Regions from separate parts of the Photobacterium ganghwense genome, predicted to be linked through region 1. Evidence: predicted binding sites of a transcription regulator. Region 1 holds the regulator's gene; each other region holds the start of a gene.
What was found. Region 1 encodes PurR, which represses purine synthesis genes. Its sites were predicted from a motif close to TNANGNAAACGTTTNCNTNA; they were not measured.
Positions count from the first base shown of each region.

Region 1 (4,280 bases):
TTCACGGCTGAAGAAGTGGTGGCTCTGGGGGCTTTGCCTCTCAATATCTCGCAGGCCCGTACCCGAAAAATTGCCAGTGAAAAAATGGCGCAGGTAGACGTGACTGCCCTGTCTTCACGTCTGTACCCGACCTTATCCGGCGGAGAAAAACAGCGGGTTCATTTTGCCCGCGTGCTGACACAATTAAGTCAGGCGGGCGAACAGTGCGTTCTGATGCTTGATGAACCGACCTCAGCGTTAGATCTGGCGCATCAGCACAACACGTTACGCGTCGCCAGAGACATGGCTCGGGCCGGCGCGGCGGTCATCGTCGTCATCCATGATCTGAACCTTGCTGCTCAGTACGCTGACCGGTTAGTTATCATGAACAACGGCAAAATCCAGGCAGATGGTAGCCCGCAGCATGCGTTAAGCGAATCGCTCATTGAAACCGTATATGGCTGGCCGGTATGCATCAGCCACCACCCGGTCGACGGCTACCCTGTCGTGTTACCGGCAGGTGAAAACGCAAACCGAAAAAAGGCAGAAAACAGAGCCGCTATTACTATCAATCAAACCTCGTGAAGCAGAGTGATAACGCCGCTTCAAGTGAAAAGACCACGGTTTTATAAGAGCGGAAACATCGTTGATTGAGCGAAATTAGTACCGGTTGTCGCGCAGCAAGCACAACCGGTATTTTTATTCCATGCAAACTGATTTATTGCAGGATATTAAATTTGTTTCAAATCAAGTTATTACCGTAACAATAAATTGCAGCGCAGAGCCTTGTTACAAGCAAAATATTGATAACTGTCAATAAATATCCATGACTTTGGCCAGAAACATTGCACTATTGGCCACACTCAGTAAAATGTGATCGCAAGCGATTAAACAATGCAAATGATCCATGCAACGCGTTTTATTAGCGCGGGTACGATTTTTTGTTATCAGAGATGAAGCCGCCCGTTCGAGATGCGGCCTTTTGGCGTTTCTGGTAATTCCACCTAACAGAATAGTGAATGGCATCCCTGACATCGCAACTCATCACTGTCCTCTTAGGTAATGCATTCAATTTAAAGGTCTGCGGACCCATTCACTAGAAGAATAACTATGGCAACGATTAAAGATGTTGCACGTATGGCTGGTGTTTCAACCACCACCGTTTCACACGTGATCAACAAAACACGCTTCGTGGCTGAAGCAACACAGAAGAAAGTTCTCGCGGCGGTTGAAGAGCTGAACTACGCACCAAGTGCCGTAGCACGAAGCCTGAAGTGCAATACAACCCGTACCATCGGCATGCTGGTAACCAAATCGACCAACCCGTTTTTCGCTGAAGTTGTCCACGGCGTTGAAGAATATTGCTACGGTGAAGGCTATACGCTGATTCTGTGTAACACCGAAGGTAACCTGGAAAAGCAAAGAGATTACCTGCGTATGCTGGCCGAAAAACGTGTAGATGGCCTGCTGGTGATGTGTTCGGATCTTGACGAGCAACTATTGGAACTGCTGGAGCGCCAGAAAGATCTGCCGATGGTGATCATGGACTGGGGTCCGGAAAGCCCGCACACCGATAAAATTCAGGACAATGCTGAACTTGGCGGCTACGTGGCAACCAAATTCTTTATTGAGCACGGCCACAAGGAAATTGGCTGTCTGACTGGCCACGCAGAAAAAGCGGCCTGTCGCGAACGCCTGAAAGGTTTCCGCAAGGCAATGACAGAAGCCGGACTAGACATCAATGAAGACTGGATTCTGGAAGGTGACTTCGAATGTGAATCTGCGGTAAAAGCGGCCAACACATTTATGGCAATGGAAAAGCGTCCAACCGCGATTTTCTGCTTCAATGACATCATGGCGATGGGCATGATCAGTACATTTGAGCAAGCCGGTATCCGTGTACCTGACGATATGTCGATCATTGGCTACGATAACATCGACTTGGCACCGTATTTTTCACCGCCACTGACCACTATCCACCAGCCTAAACGCCGTTTGGGTAAGAGTGCGGTTGAGATTCTGATGGATCGCGTGAAGAACAAAGAACACGAGCATCAGGTTTTTGAAATGATACCAGAACTGGTCGTTCGCAAATCAGTGCGTAACCTGAACAGCTAATATGCATAACTTGATGACAAATGTATGACAAACCGGAGATTTTTATCTCCGGTTTTTTTGTACCACTTTTGACTTAAACAGTAATAAATTCACAACATTAGAAGTATATCACTATAAAAATTGTGAGATATTACTGGGAGCAATATCACACTTTAAAAGTTGGGAGCAAGTTCAAAATAATCTTCTGAGATATGCTTTAGGTGTCACGAACAAGGCAAACCTATCGAAAGGTAGGGACGCAAAGCTTCCGGCCTAAGAGTAGGCAGTTTTATTTTTAAAGCAGTCAACTTATGGTAGCGGGGTTGCCGATGGATATAGCAGATAACATCAGGAAATAATTTCACTTTTCCCTGACAGTTCGTTTTACAACTCTGCTATTCTTGAATCCTCGCTCGTTGTTAGGTGACCTAGTAACAATTCACCGAGAAGACGCATGGACAAACCAGTACTCAAAGATTCATTACGCCTTTTTAATAATTTCGATAACGTCAAATCACGCTCAATGTTTGGCGGCTTTGGCATATTTTCTGGCGAAACAATGTTTGCACTCGTGGTAAATGACAAACTGCATTTACGGGCGAATGCCGACAATGAAAAGGAATATAAATCCGCAGGAATGAAACCTTATGTATATAAGAAACGTGGCTTTCCTGTTGTAACCAAACATTATGCCATTCCTGAAGAGTGGTGGGACGATACTGATAAAATTCTGGCTCAGGCGAAATTGTCTTTATCTGCCGCTAAAGCAGATAAAGAAATAAAAAATAACACCTCTCCCAATCGAATCAAAGATTTACCCAATCTTCGCCTGGCGAATGAGAGGATGTTGAAAAAAGCCGGAATAACCACAGTGGATGAGCTGTATGAAGCCGGTGCCCTGAATGCGTATAAAGCGCTACAGAGCACTCATGAAGGCGAAGTAAGTATCGACTTACTGTGGGCTTTGGAAGGAGCAATCAGTGGCAAGCACTGGTCTGTTATCCCGAAAGAGCGGCGCTCAGAACTTCTTGCGAAATTAAGTTAATCGCAACCTGACACATATAAAAGAGATCTTCGGATCTCTTTTTTATTCCCAACATATTTTTGGCTCTGCAATGACAGAATAATGTCATTCCCTGTCAAACATTGAATTAACTCACAAAGCTGCTTATTAATTCGGCAACACACTTTTATTCAATGAGGGCAATTGTAGAATTAGCCGGATGTAAAACACCGGAGGTTATATGAACTATTCCCAACCTTTCCCAGGACAAAATGAACAGATGTTCAAGGATAAGTTTGGCAAATGGCCACGCCTGATGCGAGCGGTGGTTCTTATTAGCCTGCTTCCGCCTGTGGTTGTCTATTTATTGGTCAGCCAACAAGTGGCTTCACCGGTGGCTATGCATGATGTGTTACTGTCGATTACCGTGTTAAACGTCACTTTATTCGTCTGGGGACTACTCCTAAAAATCCGCGCTAGAAAGTATTGGTATCGTAATTACCATATTGGTAAAACCATGTTGTTGTCTGTCGCCCCGATTATCGCTTGTGGCTATATTCTGATCACCGATGCACCAAGCAGTCGCAATCAGGTGGCTAACCAGCCGCAATCCATTCCTGTACGAATTTCCATCGATCAATCCTGATTTCTACTATTTTGATTAGCGACTGAAATTTTTTACCTCTTTATCAGGTCTTTGTCTGATATTTACCGATAAAATGATCCATGATCTTTATATTGGACTCAGACAGTTACACGACACACCGACGATAAAGAGGTTCCTGTGCGTATTCCGGCTAAAAAGCGTTACTCCGTTCTGATCAGACCCCTGCTCTGGCTCCAACAGCGGCACTTCGGCAAAGTGCTGAATCCTGCTTTACTGTGGGGTAGACGTCCGCCTTTATTCTGGCTGGTCGCCGGCTTTTTTGGTTATCTGGATCGCCGTTCTTCTCCCCTCTCCCCTGTGATTCGCTCGCTGGTGTGTGTCCGGGTCTCCCAACTCAATGATTGTGCCTTCTGTGTCGATGCCAACGGCATGCGACTGGCAGAACGTTGCCAGTCTGTCGAGAAAATCAAAGCGCTGGCACATTGGCAACAAAGTGAACATTTCGATGAATGTGAACGTGCCGTTCTGACCTATGTGGAAGCCGTCACTGTCACCGGGCAACGAGTCACGGATTCCATGCTGGTTAGTCTTAAA
Region 1 is NZ_CP071325.1:2,018,577-2,022,856, forward strand. It holds gene FH974_RS09260 (heme ABC transporter ATP-binding protein) at 1-564, shown strand, start outside; gene purR (HTH-type transcriptional repressor PurR) at 1,090-2,097, shown strand; cyclic di-GMP riboswitch class I at 2,301-2,407, shown strand; gene FH974_RS09270 (TfoX/Sxy family DNA transformation protein) at 2,531-3,121, shown strand; gene FH974_RS09275 (hypothetical protein) at 3,321-3,725, shown strand; gene FH974_RS09280 (carboxymuconolactone decarboxylase family protein) at 3,864-4,280, shown strand, end outside.

Region 2 (4,280 bases), 1.3 Mb from region 1:
CAGGGACAGGCGCCACGGTTCCTCGATGTCGTAGACCACCTGCTCAGCCTCCAGCTGATACGGGCTGACGGTATTGAACAGCCGAACCGTCATCGGGGTGGCAAAGCGGGTATGCATCATGGTCAGGAAGACCGTCGAGCCCAGCAGGATGAGGACGAGCAAAGTAGCAACGAGTTTCCCGATGAGGCGCATGTGGGCTCCTGAGGCAGTTAAAGAGTGGGCAGGTTAATATTAGGGCGCAAATTGCCCTGTGCTGCAAGTATGGCAGCCGGAAATGGCGAGCGGGCAACGAAAAAGCCCCTCGTGTGAGGGGCTTGGCATTGGTTGTGGCGCGTTGCGGATTAGTCCAGCTGAGGACCTGCAGCAACCAGCGTCGAACCTTCGGCAGTATCCGTGTACTTCTCGAAGTTATTGATGAAGCGCTCTGCCAGATCTTTGGCTTTGCTTTCCCACTGCAGTGGATCCACATAGGTGTCACGTGGGTCCAGAATGCTTGGGTCAACGCCAGGCAGAGACGTCGGTACTTCCAGGTTGAAGATCGGCACGTGCTTCGTTTCGGCATGCTCGATAGAGCCGTCCAGAATTGCGTCAATAATGCCGCGGGTATCCTGAATTGAGATACGTTTGCCAGTGCCGTTCCAGCCGGTGTTGACCAAGTAGGCTTCAGCGCCTGCCGCTTCCATACGTTTAACCAGTACTTCGGCGTATTGTGTTGGGTGTAGCGTCAGGAACGCGTTACCGAAACATGCTGAGAAGGTTGGCGTCGGCTCAGTGATGCCGCGCTCAGTACCGGCCAGTTTCGCAGTGAAGCCTGACAGGAAGTGGTATTTGGTTTGCTCTGGCGTCAGTTTAGACACCGGAGGCAGCACACCGAATGCGTCAGCAGACAGGAAGATCACTTTGTTAGCGTGACCGCCTTTAGAGACCGGCTTAACGATGTTTTCAATGTGGTAGATAGGGTAAGACACACGGGTATTTTCGGTCTTCGAGTTGTCGTCGAAGTCGATAGAGCCGTCGCTGCGTACCGTTACGTTTTCTAGCAGTGCATCGCGACGGATCGCGTTGTAGATGTCTGGTTCTGCTTCTTTCGACAGGTTGATGGTTTTCGCGTAGCAACCGCCTTCGAAGTTGAATACACCGTTGTCATCCCAGCCGTGCTCGTCATCACCGATCAGGGCACGTTTCGGATCGGTAGACAGGGTTGTTTTACCGGTACCGGACAGGCCGAAGAACACCGCTACGTCACCGTCTTTACCCAAGTTCGCGGAACAGTGCATTGAGGCAATGCCTTTCAGCGGCAGGAAGTAGTTCATCATTGCGAACATACCTTTCTTCATTTCGCCGCCGTACCAGGTACCGCCAATCAGCTGCATTTTCTCGGTCAGGTTGAACACGGTGAAGTTTTCAGAGTTCAGACCTTGCTCCTGCCACTTATCGTTGGTGCATTTGGCACCGTTCATGACCACGAAATCAGGCTCGAAGTTTTCCAGCTCTTCTTCACTTGGACGGATGAACATGTTTTTCACAAAGTGTGCCTGCCAGGCCACTTCAGTGATCACACGAATGCACAGGCGGGTGTCCGGGTTCGCACCACAGTAACCATCAACCACAAACAGGCGCTTGCCAGATAGTTGATTCGTTACCAGGTGTTTCAGATCCTGCCAGACTTCCTGAGAGATCGCTTTGTTGTCGTTGGCGCCCTGGTCAGCCCACCATAGGGTATCTTTGGTGGTGTCATCTTGGACGATGAACTTATCTTTTGGTGAACGACCTGTAAAAATACCGGTATCAACGGCGACGGCACCCAGCTCAGTAACGATACCTTTTTCGTATCCCTCCAGGCCCGGCTTGGTCTCTTCTTCAAATAGCAGTTCATAACTTGGGTTACGAACCACCTCTGTAACATTGCTGATACCGTATTGAGATAGGTCGATATTTTTTGCAACCTTTTTATCGACGTTCATGACGGTCATAGGTGCTCCTTGGGTAAGATGTTGTTTAACTGTTGACCATGCTAGCAACCCTAAAGGGGTAATTCAGGGAGGTTTATCAAAAATTAACCATTTAAAAGTTAGGGTTAAGTAAAATAGTTAGAGTAATTGTAGGCCTTTATTTTATCCTGATGTAAAACGTTTGCGCTAGGCCTAAAAATTAATATTTTCCTTGAAAAAAGCGTAATTTAGCGCGTTATTGACTTACGAGCTGGCGGGGAAAAGTGTGCTTCAGGTAGAAAAAAAGCCGGATGTCATCCGGCTTTTGTAAGAATGTTTCAGGCTTAATAAGAGGGGATAATTAATGAACCTGCTTACTGGTGTCGTTCGCGGCGTGTTCGAACAGGGCAGCAACATCAATGCTGTCAAAGTCATACGTTGTGCCACAGTAGTCACAGTGCAGGGAAACTTTCCCCTCTTCTGCCACGATGCGATCGATTTCGCTGCGCTCGATAGAAACGATAGCTGATGCGCTGCGCTCACGGGAGCAGCCACAATGGAAGCTCACGTCCTGCGGTTCGAACAGCTTCACTTCTTCCTGGTGGTACAGGCGGTACAGCACATCCTGCGCGTCCAGGCCGAACAGCTCTTCGTCTTTGACGGTCTCTGTCAGCTGCTCCAGGTGCTCAAAGTCCCCTTCATGGCCTTTACCGTCCGGCAGGATCTGCAGCAGCATACCGGCCGCTTTCGCTTCACCGTTCAGTTCGCCGGAGCGCAGCCAGATACGGGTTTGCAGCTGTTCGGAGTTTGCGAAGTACCCTTCCAGACAGGTTGCCAGTGAGTCGCCTTCCAGGCCAACGACGCCTTGGTAGCGCTCGCCTTTTGTTGGGGTAATAGTGATCACCAGGTGACCTTTACCCATCAGGTCGTGGATGTTGCCGCTTTCCGGTACATTACCTTCCCAACGTGCAACGCCACGCAGTTTCTGGTCGTGGTCGCCGTTGATCACTGCCAGTTTTACCGGGCCGTCACCTTGCAGTTGCACCGTGATCGAGCCTTCAAACTTCAGGGTCGCGGTCAGCAGGCTGGTGGTCACCAGCAGTTCGCCCAGCAGGGTTTTCACCGGTGCCGGGTATTCCTTGCTGGAAATGATTTGCTGATAAGTTTCGCTCAGCTGAACCAGTTCACCACGTACGGACACACCGTCAAACAGGTAACGGTATAGACTGTCTTTTGTCATTAGCTTGTTTTCTCCAGCAGAAGGTCAATCGCCAACATTTGCATCACTTTCGCCATCGTAACGAAACTATCGGCCGTTATGATGACCTAATGCCATTAATTGGAATTACTTTTAAACTTAATTATATCGCGTCGCTGTTTTTTATCCGGACGCTTGTCCGGACTCGGGCTGCCAAAGGCATGGAGCTTGCGCATCTGAGTGTGTTCTTCACGCTTCTTGATGCTGTCGGCTGTCTCCCGATACAGGGTTTGTGCTTCTGGCGCACCGCGGCGTGTATCCGATAGCTGCTCAACAATGACGGTTTTTTCCTCATTGCCCTGACGCAACCGGATTTCGGCACCGACTTCGACCAGCTTGCTGGGCTTGGAGCGTTGTCCGTTGTATTGCACTTTGCCGCCGTCAACCATGTTGCGGGCAAGTGAACGGGTTTTGTAAAAGCGTGCCGCCCATAACCATTTATCCAGACGGACCTGTAGGTTGTCAGAATTGGACTGATGTTGGCCCACTGTCTGCTCCTTACCCCAAAGGGCGCTAAAAGTACCACAATGCCGACACGGCGTCAGCAGGCGTTGAGAGTAAATAGATGGTGATAAGGTACTCAGATTTCAACGATAATCTGGGGAATAAATGACACTTAATGGCTAGTGTATTGATAGTAGATATAAATTTTCCGTGATCTCTTTTGGTATTATGTGATCATTTTAGTATTTAACGGTGCCGTTTTTAGCTTCTAACGGTATCCTGTGTAGTCCGGCCCGGTAACTGGCCTTTACTTTATTTCCGCAGGACGATGGACGTTTCATGGTAGCAGCAAATTGGATGGGGACATTGCAGTCTAAACGCTGGTTCTCCGTAACATCACTGACCCGTTTCCTGACCTGGTTTTTGGTCGTGATTCTGGCCTGGGTGCTGGGTCGCCTGATCTGGGCCGCTGTGCAGCCGGCACCGCAGCCTGTGCGCTGGCAAGCGACGCCCGTCTCCCCCGCGTCGCCGGGACAAGAAAAAGGCAATGTTTCCGATGTGCTGGCCATGAACTTGTTTGGGCGCTATCAGGCGGATGCGCCGGTAGTAGCGCCGAAGCAACCGGTGCAGAAGGATGCTCCGCAGAC
Region 2 is NZ_CP071325.1:3,367,114-3,371,393, reverse strand. It holds gene FH974_RS15285 (AsmA family protein) at 1-192, opposite strand, end outside; gene pckA (phosphoenolpyruvate carboxykinase (ATP)) at 342-1,973, opposite strand; gene hslO (Hsp33 family molecular chaperone HslO) at 2,293-3,171, opposite strand; gene hslR (ribosome-associated heat shock protein Hsp15) at 3,267-3,677, opposite strand; gene gspC (type II secretion system protein GspC) at 3,973-4,280, shown strand, end outside.
Region 2: a site for PurR is predicted at 2,122-2,141, ahead of pckA (phosphoenolpyruvate carboxykinase (ATP)). Genes of this name have one in related genera too.

Region 3 (4,280 bases), 1.2 Mb from region 1:
ATTAGTGATAAGGGTTAAAGAAATTATCAATTTTACTCAAGTATTACGCGCGACCTATCCTGCCTGCAGTCTACATTCACAACCAGGAGGAAATGTGACGTTATCAACTCTGCATCACGCAGTCACTGTGCGTCCACGACGCCACGGAGGAGGTGCAATATGGCAATAGCATCCTCATCCAACAACACCAACTTCAATCCGAAAGAGATGATGAAGCAAGCGGAGGCTTATGCCGTCGGCAAAGCATCCAAGCCGACGCACACCACCGTTGCTCTGGCGGTAACCGCTGGTGTCTTCATCGGATTGGCTTTCGTGTTTTACATCACGGTCACGACCGGAAACCAGGCAATTAACTGGGGCATCAACCGTCTGTTCGGCGGACTGGCATTCAGCCTCGGCCTGATTCTGGTGGTTATCTGCGGCGGCGAGCTGTTTACCAGTACCGTGCTTTCTTCTATCGCCCGCGCCAACCGTCACATCAGCACCCACAAAATGCTGAGTACCTGGGGGAAGGTGTACTTCGGCAACTTCATCGGTGCCATGTTGTTACTGCTGCTGGTCACCATGGGTAGCCTGTATCAGCTCGACGGCGGCCAATGGGGACTCAATGCCCTGAATATCGCTCAGCACAAGTTGCACCATCAGCCAGCGGAGGCATTCGCACTGGGGGTACTATGTAACCTGCTGGTATGCCTGGCAGTCTGGATGACATTCTGCTCCAACAACATGATGACCAAAATGGCCATGCTGGTTCTGCCGGTAGCCATGTTCGTCAGCACCGGGTTTGAGCACAGCGTCGCCAATATGTTCATGGTTCCGCTTGGGATCACCATTCAGCAGCTGGCACCGGCTTCGTTCTGGACCAACCTGGGCGTTGCTCCCGAGCACTACGCCGATCTCACTGTTTACAACTTTATCTTTGCCAATCTTATCCCGGTCACCTTGGGGAATATCGTCGGCGGAGGAGTACTGGTCGGGCTCAGCTACTGGGCGATTTACCACTCTCCGCAACCGGCGCTGGCTTCCGCCACTCTGATTCGTCCGGATTTTTCAGCCCACAACAACTTACAAATGGACTCTGATATGCTCAACGATAACTTACTGGTCAAAGACCACATGCACCCTGCCCCTCTCACTCTGGCACCAGGAATGCCGGTGGCTACCGCGCTGGATTTACTGCTGCGTGAAGACCTGTCCGGTGCACCGGTATTAACCAGCGACGAACGTCTGGTGGGGTTCTTCTCCCTGCATGATGCGCTGGTTGACCTGTGGTGCAATGACTACATGCCGGATCAGGAAAGCAAAGTGCAGGATCTGATGCGCCATGAAATCCAGACCGTCAGCCCGGACAACTCCATTCTGGAAATCGCGGAATACATGAGTATCGACAAAAATATCCTGTACCCGGTTTCCAGCAGCGGTATTGCGACCCAACTGACCAGCCTGTCACTCAATGAGCGGGCACGGACCATGAATGTCAGCCGTCCGCATATCTACCCGGTTGTAGAGGACGACCAGCTGGTTGGCCTGATCACCCGTAAGGAAATTGTCCAGGCGCTGCGTCCGGTATACGGTCAGCTTCGTGCAGTGACGGATCACAGTGACGCTTCCGAAGAAGTCTCCGCACAAGTCGAAACTGCCTGAGTATCAATCTCTTACTCACAGGCCAGCTCTCAGCTGGCCTGTTTTTTGTTTGTCGCCTTTGCTGCCATTTCCCTTCCAACCTCCCCCGTCGCCCTGGTTTTGGCAAGGTACTGAAATTTGCCGCACATCAAAATCACCGCACTTACACCGTAAAAAAGATACATAGGCATGATATTATTGTGGTATAACCCGCACGCAAACGATTGCCTTTCTATAAATGATAGAATCGACAACATTCCCAACTTCCAGCGAGGTGATGGCTGACCATGAAAAATGATATTGAGATCTGCCGCGAAACCCCACTTTCCCCTATCGATGATGTGGCCCGACGTGCCGGACTGCATCCGGAAGACTTAACTCCACAAGGCACCCTGAAAGCCAAGGTGAAGCCCTCCGTACTCAACCGACTGGCAAATCAGCCGGAAGGGAAATTGGTTCTGGTCACCGCAATCACCCCCACGCCGCTGGGAGAAGGCAAAACTGTCACCACCATCGGACTGGCGCAAGGACTGGCCAAACGGCACAAAAAAGTGATGGCCTGTATTCGTCAGCCATCCATGGGGCCGGTGTTTGGAGTCAAAGGCGGAGCCGCCGGGGGCGGTTACAGCCAAGTTGCCCCGATGGAAAAACTCAATCTGCACCTGACCGGTGATATTCACGCAGTTACCGCCGCGCACAATCTGGCCGCGGCGGCGCTGGATGCCCGCCTGTACCATGAAAGCCGTCATGGCTATGACGGGTTTACCGAGAAAACCAGCCTGCGCGCCCTGCGCATCGACGTCCAGCGCATAGTCTGGAAGCGGGTCATGGATCATAACGATCGCGCCCTGCGCATGGTCACTGTGGGCAAGAATGAACCGGGAAAAACCATTAACGGCATTGAGCGCGAAGACGGCTTTGATATTTCAGCCGCTTCTGAGCTGATGGCCATTCTGGCTCTGTCCCGCGATCTGGCGGACATGCGCCAGCGTATTGGCCGGATCGTGTTGGCATATGACATTGACGGTCAGCCCATCACCGCGGATGATCTGCAGGTGGCCGGTGCCATGGCGGTGACATTATGCGAAGCCATTGAGCCGACCCTGATGCAGACTCTTGAAGGTGTCCCGACGCTGATCCATGCCGGGCCATTTGCCAACATTGCCCACGGCAACTCCTCCATTCTGGCCGACCGCATTGCTCTCAAGCTGACCGAGTTTACCGTTACTGAAGGGGGCTTCGGCTCTGATATGGGGTTTGAGAAAGCCTGCAATATCAAAGCACAGCAAGCCGGTCGTGGTCCCGATTGTGCGGTCGTGGTTGCCACATTGCGCGGCCTGAAAGCTAACTCTGGCCTGTACGATCTGCGCCCGGGGCAAGCACTGCCGGACGCCATTTTCGCACCGGATGAAAATGCGTTAACCGCCGGTTTTGCCAACCTGCAATGGCACATCAATAACGCCGCCAAGTACGGCGTGCCGGTAGTTGTGGCAATTAACCGCTTCCCGCAGGATACCGACTCCGAACTGGAGCAGCTCAAAGCCATGGTCGCAAACACTTCGTTTTCAACCCATGTCGAGGTTGCAGTGAGCGAAGCCTTTGGCAAAGGCGGTGACGGTGCCGCTGAACTGGCGGATGCCGTGATTCGGGCATGTGCGCATCCAGCGCAATTTCGCCCGTTGTACCACCTCGGCCAGCCGCTGGAAGAGAAGCTCATGGCTGTGGCAGAAGTCGGTTACGGTGCCAGCGGCATTGAGCTGTCGCCACTGGCGCAAAACCAGCTCGCCGCCTTTAAGGCTCAGGGGCACGATAACCTGGCGGTGTGCATGGCAAAAACGCCGCTGTCGATCAGTCACGATCCAAGCCTGAAAGGTGCGCCCAGTCATTTTGTCCTCCCGGTGCGAGAGCTGAAACTGTGCGCCGGAGCTGGCTTCGTGTATGCCTTGTGCGGGAATGTCATGACCATGCCGGGGCTGCCGGAAAAGCCTGCCTACATGGCACTGGATATTGATGAAAACGGCCATATCATCGGCCTGAGCTGAACCGTCTCACTCGCCTGCAGTGCGACTGCCATAGATAGTGATAGAGGCAGAGGTAAAAACGCGGTATTCCTAGCCGCATTCCCTTAACCTCTATCCAGGATCAAGTCTCACACCCGCAAACACTGGTGTGAGACTTGTAGAGTACTTTCCATTGACCGTAGCTGCGCTGGCGACGCACGCTCAGTCAGCGGCGATCCAGGTAATCACTGTCATGGAAAGTTCGCACCCATTCCGGCCGGTAAACCACCAGCAGTGTAATTGCCATCCCGTTAATCAGGGCTTCAGGGAACAACAGCAACGGCATCAGAACCAGATAATTCTCCACTATGTATGACCAGCTGAAGATACTGCTGAGGGCAATCCAGCCACTGGTCAGCACCATATGGGCAATCATAGTCAGAGCCGCATTGATGAACGCGCCGACAAAGATATAGACAAACAGATGATGGGCCAGATACCGGTAAGTCAGGGCAAACAGACCATAACTGACCAGCACCGGCAAAGTCACTCCGGTCAGGCCGTACAACCCGATGTCCGCCAGTGGCAGCAACCCGAACCCGGCCAGTAACAGCAAAGGAGCCACACCTATCAGACAGGCAATTCGCCAACCATGGC
Region 3 is NZ_CP071325.1:792,912-797,191, reverse strand. It holds gene focA (formate transporter FocA) at 160-1,644, shown strand; gene FH974_RS04005 (formate--tetrahydrofolate ligase) at 1,911-3,665, shown strand; gene FH974_RS04000 (energy-coupling factor ABC transporter permease) at 3,850-4,280, opposite strand, start outside.
Region 3: a site for PurR is predicted at 1,836-1,855, ahead of FH974_RS04005 (formate--tetrahydrofolate ligase). Genes of this name have one in related genera too.